2 regions of the Patulibacter sp. NPDC049589 genome follow, and region 1 is predicted to be linked to the other one. Evidence: riboswitches for the same ligand, from Rfam matches in the RefSeq annotation. Region 1 holds a riboswitch; the other holds the start of a gene.
What was found. Region 1 has a riboswitch for cobalamin ahead of AB0L40_RS24790 (ABC transporter substrate-binding protein). Riboswitches for the same ligand answer to the same signal wherever they lie in the genome.
Positions count from the first base shown of each region.

Region 2: linked by a shared signal. The riboswitch ahead of metE (5-methyltetrahydropteroyltriglutamate--homocysteine S-methyltransferase) and the one ahead of AB0L40_RS24790 (ABC transporter substrate-binding protein) in region 1 are both predicted to bind cobalamin.

Region 1 is NZ_JBFAPC010000207.1:2,045-6,248, forward strand. It holds gene AB0L40_RS24775 (zinc-binding alcohol dehydrogenase family protein) at 1-697, opposite strand, end outside; gene AB0L40_RS24780 (hypothetical protein) at 694-822, opposite strand; gene AB0L40_RS24785 (LysR substrate-binding domain-containing protein) at 904-1,794, shown strand; cobalamin riboswitch at 1,853-2,036, shown strand; gene AB0L40_RS24790 (ABC transporter substrate-binding protein) at 2,107-3,321, shown strand; gene AB0L40_RS24795 (class I SAM-dependent methyltransferase) at 3,318-4,204, shown strand, end outside.
Region 2 is NZ_JBFAPC010000083.1:16,230-20,433, reverse strand. It holds gene AB0L40_RS15970 (hypothetical protein) at 1-200, opposite strand, end outside; gene AB0L40_RS15965 (cellulase family glycosylhydrolase) at 371-1,846, opposite strand; cobalamin riboswitch at 1,993-2,196, shown strand; gene metE (5-methyltetrahydropteroyltriglutamate--homocysteine S-methyltransferase) at 2,261-4,204, shown strand, end outside.

The DNA.
Region 1 (4,204 bases):
CCCCGGGGGCGGCGAGCGCGAGGTCCTCGTCGAGCGCGCCGGTGCCCCGGGTGTCCAGGATCGCGTCGACCCCTCCGCCGCCGAGGTGCTCCCGCACGTCTCGCGCGAGCCCGGGGCCGCGCACGAACACCTCGTCGAAGCCGGCGCCACGAGCGGCGTCCCGTCGACGCCGGTCGCCCGCGACCCCCAGGACGGTGATCGCGCCGCGGGCCCGGGCGACCGCGGCGACCGCCCGCCCGACGCCGCCGGCGGCCGAGTGGACCAGGACCACGTCGCCGGCGCCGACCCGGGCCGCCTGTCCGACGAGCAGCACCGCGGTCGCGACGGCGCCCGGCGCGACGGCCGCCCGCTCCGGGGACAGGGCGTCCGGGACCTCGACGGCGAGGACGTCGGCGGCGACCGCGACCTCGGCGAGGCCGCCCCGGCCCGTGAACGCGGCGACACGCCGGCCGACCCGGTCCGGATCGACGCCGGGTCCGACGGCGGTGATCCTCCCGGACACCTCGAGCCCCGGGACGAACGGCCAGGCGGCGACGTAGCCGGGGTCGCCGCGCCGTGCCATCACGTCGAGGAAGTTGACGCCGGCGGCCGTCACGGCGATGGCGACCGCGCCGGGGCCGGGCGTCGGCGCCGGCAGGTCCTCGACCGACGTGACGCTCGCGTCGGGCGCGGGGCGGGCGAACCGCACGGCCCTCACGACGTCACCCGGTGGCCGGCGGGGGTCACGGCCTCGTGGGTGACCGTTCCGGCGCGGGCGGGCGGGCGGTCCGCGGGCGGCACGCGGTGGCGGCGGACGACGACGTGGTCGGGGGCGGTGCGCATCCTCCGAGCGTGCTCCGCCGCCGCGGGGCCGGCAACGGGCGATGGACACTGGCTGCGATCACGTGGGCTTATCGTTGGACCATGGAGCTCCGGCACCTCGCCGCGTTCGCAACGGTGGCCGAGACCCTGCACTTCGGGCACGCCGCCGACCGGCTCCGCGTCGCGCAGCCGGCCGTCAGCCAGCTGGTGGCCCGGCTGGAGCGTGAGCTCGGCGTGGTCCTCTTCGAGCGCACGAGCCACCGCGTCGCGCTCACGCCCGCCGGCGCCGCGCTGCTGCCCGACGCGCAGGCCGCCCTCGGGGCCGCCGAGAGGCTCCGGGACCAGGCGGCCGGGCTGACGACGGGGACGATCGGGACGCTGCGCGTCGCCACGACCACGGCGATCGGCCGGCGGCTCGCGGCGGCGCTGCGGACCCTCGCCGCCCGGCACCCCGGGGTCCGCGTCGAGCTGCCGGTGCTGACCACGACGCAGAAGCTCGAGGCCGTCCGCGCGGGGACGGCCGACGTCGCGCTGTTCCGGTCCTCGCCGGACGTCCCCGCGGGCCTGCGGTCACGCGTGGTGTGGCGGGAGCCGTTCGTCGCGGTCGTCCCGGCGGAGCACGCGGCGGCGGCGACCGACCCCGTGGTCCCGTCCGCGCTCGCCGGCCTGCCGATGGTCGGGATCTCGCGGGCCGCGCACCCCGCGATGGCCGACGAGGTGCGCGCGGTCTGCGCCGCGATGGGGCTCGATCCGTCGCCCGGACCAGCGGTGCGCACGCCGCAGGAGGTCCTGGCGACGGTCGCCACCGGAGCGGCGTGGACGCTCTTCGTCGACGGGAACGTGCCGGACCGGCTCCCGGGGATCGCGGTCCGGGCGCTCCCGGCCGGCACGCCGGCCAGCGAGGTCCGCGCGATCTGGCGGGCCACGGGCGCCGGGCCGTGGCCGGAGCGGTTCGTGGCGGCGCTGGAGGCCACGACTCCGGCCGGCGACTGACGCGCACCGGGCGAGTCGGCCGGGATCCCGCGCCCGGGCCGCCCGTACCCCGTCCGCTATCGTGCCGCGGCGAGCCAGTCGTACCCATCGAATGGGTCAGGGAATCCGGTGCAAGACCGGAACTGACGCGCAGCGGTGAGGGGGACGGGCGGGGCATCCTGCCACTGGATCCACGGATCCGGGAAGGCGCTCCGTCCGGACGAACCCGAGTCCGAAGACCTGCTGGCTCGAGGCCCCCGGCGTGCCCCGCACGCCGCCGGCCGATCGCCAAACGGGCCCCGCGTACGGGCTCCCTGATCGAAGGACCACCGCGTGAGACCACGCACCGTCGTTCCCGCGTCGACCCCGGTCGACGACCGTTCATCCGCCGGCTCCGGCCGCACCTTCCGTGACCGCCTCGCGGGCGCGATCCGCCGCCCGGCCACCGCCGCGACCGTCGGGCCACGGGCCGCCGCCGCGCCGACCCGGTCGGGGCCGGTCGGGCCCCGGCGCACCGGGATCCGCCGCGCGGGTCTCGCCGCCGCCGTCGTCACCGCGTCCGTCGGCCTCGCCGCCTGCGGCTCGTCCGAGGACCCGGCGCCGTCCGCGACCACCGTCGCGTCGGCCGCCGCCGGCCCGCGCACGGCCTACCCGCTGACCGTCGTCGACTGCGGCCGCAAGGTCACGTTCGACGCCGCGCCCAAGCGCGCCGTCGCCGTCGCCCAGCCGGCGATCGAGACGCTGCTCGCCCTCGGCGTGCAGGGCCGCATGGCCGGCACCGCGTCGTGGAGCGACCCGGTCCTGCCGAGCCTCGCGAAGGCGAACGCCGCAGTGCCGCGGCTGGCCGACGACTTCCCGTCGTTCGAACGGGTCCTGAAGACCGAGCCGGACCTCGTCTACTCGACGTTCGACTACACGTTCACGTCGGAGGGGATCGCCCCGCGCGAGCGCTTCACGAAGCTCGGGATCCCGATCTACCAGTCCGCCGCCGAGTGCGCGGGCCAGGAAGCGACCCAGGCGCGGCCGCAGACGATGGAGGACACCTACGCCGAGATCGGCGACATGGCGCGGATCTTCGACGTGCAGGGCCGCGGCACGGAGCTCGTCGCGTCGCTGAAGGCCCGGATGGCGACGGCCGCCGGCGGCGTCGACGCGCAGGACGTCTCGCTCGGCTGGTGGTACGCGAACACGAAGACCCCGTACATGGCCGGCTGCTGCGGCGCCGCAGGGATCGTCACGCGGCAGCTCGGCGCGAAGAACGCCTTCGGCGACGCGAAGCAGCTGTTCCCCGAGATCGGCTGGGAGACGATCCTCGACCGCGACCCGACCGTCCTCGTGCTGGCCGACCTGACCCGCGGCGACGACGGCGACAGCGCGAAGGCGAAGATCGCGTTCCTCGAGAAGGACCCGGTCGCGCGCCGTCTCACCGCCGTGCGGAAGAAGCGCTACGTGATCGTCACGGGCTCCGAGATGGACCAGTCGATCCGCAACGTCGACGCGACGGAGAAGGTCGCCGCGGGGCTGAAGACGCTCGGGCTCGCCGGATGAGCGCGCAGGAGCAGGCGGTCGCCGGCCCGGCGGACGCGGACCGCCCGGCGACCGCCGGCGACCCGGCGATCCTGGACCGCTGGGACGCCCAGCAGGCCGCGTACATCGCGGGCCGCGAGCAGCGCTTCGCCGCGATGCTCGACGTCCTCGAGCTCACCGTCGGCCCGGAGTTCGTCGCAATCGACCTGGCCTGCGGGCCGGGCTCGCTGTCCGCGCGGATCCTCGACCGCTTCCCCGGCGCGCGCGTGGTCGCCTGTGACGTCGACCCGCTGCTGCTGCACGTCGCGCGCGAGGTGCTCGGGCCGCGCTTCGGCGAGCGGCTGACGGTGCTCGACGTCGACCTCGCGGAGCCCGGCTGGTCCGCCGTCGTCGCGGCCGCCGCCGCGGACCTCGATCCCGCGTCCGCGGCGACGCGGGCGGACCGCGGGCCGGCGTCGGAGGCCACGCTCGCGGACCGACGACCGACCCTCGACGACCCGGCGTCGCGGCCGTCCGCCGTCCTCTCCACGACGGCGCTGCACTGGCTGCTGCCGCAGGACCTCGTGCGCGTCTACGGCGAGGCGCACGCGCTGCTCGCCGACGGCGGCGTCCTGCTCAACGGCGACCACCTCCGGTTCGACGGCCGCGACCCCGAGCTGCGCCGGATCGCCGCGGCGCACGACGCGGCGACGCAGCGGGCCGCGTTCGCCGCCGGCGCCCCGACGTGGGACGCCTGGTGGGGCGAGGCCCGCGCGCTGCCCGGCGGCGCCGCACTGGCCGAGGAGCGGGAGCGCCGGTTCGCCGGCCGCCCCGTCCCGCCGGCCACCGCGGTCGACCTGCACCTCGCCGCGCTCGCGCAGGCGGGGTTCGCCACGGTCGGCACGGCCTGGCAGCTGCTGGACGA
Region 2 (4,204 bases), on a different contig from region 1:
CCCGACGCGTCGCGGACCCGGACGAGCCGGCCGTCGGTCCAGGCGACCTGCCCCGGGGTGCCCGGCGCCGTGGCCGTCGCGGTCAGCGCCGCGGCGGGCTTCGGGTCGGCGGGGGCCGCGACGGCGGACGGGGCGGCGACCGCGAGCACGGTGGCTCCGGCGAACGCGGGCAGGGGGAGTCGGACGGGGGACACACGCATCGGCCGAGGATATCCCCGGTCCGGGCGGGCGATCCGGGGCGATCCGGGCCCTCCCGCCCCCGGCCGCGGCGAGGGTGGCGGCCCGCGACGTGGTGCCGGCGCCGCCCGCCCGACGCCGTGGCCGCCCCGGTCCGCGGCGCGGCGGACCGGCGGCCGGGCAGGGCGTCCCGCTACCGCACCCGCAGCGACGCGCCCGCCGCCCGGGAGCGGTTGCCGGCGGCGTCGGTGGCCCGCAGGCTCACGTGGTAGCGGCCGCGGGCGGGGCGGCGCTTCAGCAGCGTCACCACGTGCGTGCCCCGGCCGACCTTGCGGCTGACCGTCGTCGGCCGGCTGGTGCCGCGGCGGGTCAGCGTGGCGCGGACGGTCGCCGCCTCGTCGAGGCGCACCCGCACCGCCAGGCCGCGACGGGTGCGGCGCAGCTGGACCTTCGTCGGCCGCGGCGCGCGTCGGTCGCCGGAGCCCGAGGTGCCGCCGCCGGCGCCGCCGGTCGTGCCGGCCGCGCCCCCGCCCGCCGCCAGCGCGTCGAGGTGGCTCTTCAGCGCCGTGCCGTTCGGGGCGTTCGGCGTGCCCTGGACGTCGCTGATCAGGGCCAGGCCGGCGCAGGCGGGGTTCGCCTGCTCGTCCGGCGCGAGGACGACCCACTGCCAGGCCAGGTAGCCGACGCCGTGCGCATCCGCCCAGTCCATGTAGCGACGGTCGTGGTCCTCCTTGCAGTCGGTCTCGCCGAACTCGCCGGTGACCACCGGGACCTGAGCGGCGACCGGGGCGATCTCGGCGTTCCAGCAGGCCTCGGTCTCGCAGCGCTGCCCGTCGTAGTTGTGGAAGCTCGCCACGAGCTGGTCGTCGTCGGGGCGGGCGGCGAGCCAGCCGCGCAGGTCGTTGGCGTAGTCGAGGCCGCCCAGCAGGATCGGCTGGCGGGCGCCCGTGGCGCGGATCGCGGACACCAGCGGCTGCATGCCGACGATCAGGAAGGTCCGGCGGTCGGCCGTCCCGGCCCCGTCGCTCTCGCGCGCACCGGGGCACCCGCCGTCGCGCCAGCAGCTCCAGCCGAGCGACAGCGTCGTGCCGTCGGCGAAGCCGTGCGAGAACGGCTCGTTGAAGGCGTCGAAGAGCACCGAGGGGTCGTCGCGGAAGCGCGCGGCGACCGAGCTCCAGAAGGCCGGCGAGCGCTCGTCGGCCATCATCCGCTGGCCGTCGGCGGGGATCCCGTCCGGGCCGCTCCAGTGCAGGTCGAGGATCACCGCGAGCCCGGCCGCGTGCAGCCGGCCGACCCAGTCCGCGACGGCGTCGCGGTAGCCCTGGGCGTTCAGCCCGCCCGCGGGGTGCCCGTCGTCCCCGAGCCAGCAGTCCTGGTTCAGCGGGACGCGGACGACGTTGGCGTGCCAGCCGGCGATCAGCCGGGCCTGCTCGTCGGTCGGGCCGACGGTCGCCGGGCCGGCCTCGTTCGAGTACCCGTAGCCGTAGTGGCAGGCGTACTCGAAGCTCGGCCAGTTGACGCCGTGTGGCACGAACGCCGCGCCGGTCGTGGCGTCGACGAGGCGGTTGCCGACCACCTTCGGGGCGGGCGCGGCGGACGATGAGGCGGCCGCGAAGAGCAGCGCGGCGAGAGAGGAGAGGAGGAGGGTGATGAGGCGTCGGGTCGTCATGGTCGGTGCAGCCTGCTCCTGGTCGCATGAAGCCCGGATGAACGCCGGATGTCAAGGGGCGGGACGGCCGATCGGGCGGCCGGCGTCGTGGCGGTCCGGGGCCCGTCGGCCCGGCCGGCCGCTATGCCGATCCCTGGCCGCGCGCTAGTGTCCCTCTCGGAGTCGATCCACCCCAACCGACGGGGTCAGGGAATCCGGTGTGAATCCGGGACTGACGCGCAGCGGTGAGGATGCGGATCGTGGCCACGACGCCACTGGGACCCGGCAGACCATCCGTCTGACGGCCTGGGAAGGCGGCCACGATCGAGCGCATCCGAGTCCGAAGACCTGTCGACTCTGCGCCCGGGGCTCAGCTCCGCAGCGCTTCTGACAACCGTGGCCGCGCGTAACGGCCATCGCAGAAGGAGACAGAAGATGGCACGCACCGCTGTGCTCGGATTCCCCCGTATCGGCGCCGACCGTGAGCTCAAGGTCGCGCTCGAGGCCCACTGGGCCGGACGACTGACGGCCGAGGAGCTGCAGCAGACCGCCCGCGGGCTGCGCACGCGTCACCTGGGTCGCGCCCGACAGGCCGGCATCGACGTCCTGCCGATCGGCGACCAGGCGCTCTACGACCACGTCCTCGACGCCGCCGAGCTCGTCGGCCTCGTCGCGCCGCGCCACGGCGGCTCGCCCGGCCAGGCACGGTCCGAAGCCGACCACGCGGGGTCCGGCGCCCCGACGTCGGAGGGCGCTGCCACCGGCGACCCGCTCCCCGCCGACGCGAGCGTCGTCACGTCCGAGGAGGCGCTGCGCCGCCACTTCCTCGCGTGCCGCGGCGACGCGACCACGACGCCGCTCGAGATGACGAAGTGGCTGGACACGAACTACCACTACCTCGTGCCGGAGATCGCGGCCGGGCAGACGTTCGCGTTGCGCCCGGGCCGCTGGCTCGCCCACCTGCGCGAGGCCCGCCAGAGCACCGGCACGACCGGCCCCGCGCTGCGCCCGGTCGTCCTCGGACCGCTCTCGCTGCTGCTGCTCGGCAAGCCCGCGGACGCGAGCGTCGACCGCCTGGCCCTGCTGCCCGCGCTCGTCGAGGTCTACGGCGCGTTCCTCGACCTGCTCGCCGCCGAGGGCGTCGAGGAGGTCCAGCTCGACGAGCCCGTCCTGGTCCTCGACCGCACCGACGCCGAGCTCGACGCGTTCGCGCAGGCGTACGGCGCGCTGGCTTCCGGCCGACGGTCCGTCGGCGGCGCGGTCGCCGGTGCCGTCGCCGGGGCGGCGTCCGCTCGGGCCGCGTCCGCCGGAGGACCGTCCGCCGAGGGAACGGCCGGCGGCGCGACGGCCCGCCCCGGCATCGCCCTGGCGACGTACTTCGACCGCCTCGACGACCGCGTCCTGCGCCGGATCTCGGCGCTGCCGCTGAGCGAGCTGCACGTCGACCTCGTGCGCGCCCCGCAGCAGCTGGACGCCGTGCTCGACGCGCTGCCGGAGGGCGCCCGGCTGTCGGCCGGCGTCGTCGACGGCCGCAACGTCTGGGCGACCGACCCCGATCGCGCGCTGGACCTGCTCGACCGCGTCGTCCAGCGGATCGGCTCCGATCGCGTGACGATCGCCCCGTCCTGCTCGCTGCTGCACGCGCCGTACCGCGTGAGCCGCGAGACCGGGCTGGACGACGAGCTGCGCTCGTGGCTGGCGTTCGGCGAGGAGAAGCTCGATGAGCTCGCGCTGCTGCACCGCGCGCTGGGCGCCGACGCCGTCGGCCGCGACGACCTGCTGCAGGAGTCGCGCGCCCGGATCGCGTCGCGCCGCTCGTCGCCGCGCACCAACGACGCCGCGGTCCGCTCGCGCGCCGCCGCCGTCACCGAGGCCGACCACGCCCGCCCGGCCCCGATCGCCGACCGGCTCGCCGCGCAGAAGGCGCGCCTGGGCCTGCCGCTGCTGCCGACCACGACGATCGGCTCGTACCCGCAGACGTCGAAGATCCGCAACATGCGCCGCCGCCGGCGCAGCGGGGACATCGACGCCGCGACCTACGAGGACTTCCTGAAGGCCGAGATCGACGAGGTCGTCCGCGTGCAGGAGGAGCTCGACCTCGACGTCCTCGTGCACGGCGAGCCCGAGCGCAACGACATGGTCGAGTACTTCGGCGAGCAGCTGGAGGGCTTCGCGTTCTCCGCCTACGGCTGGGTGCAGTCCTACGGCAGCCGCTGCGTGAAGCCGCCGATCCTCTTCGGCGACGTCTCGCGGCCGAAGCCGATGACCGTGTCGTGGTGGGCGTACGCGCAGTCGCGGACCGCGCGCCCGATGAAGGGCATGCTCACCGGGCCCGTGACGATCCTGCAGTGGTCGTTCGTGCGCGACGACCAGCCGCGG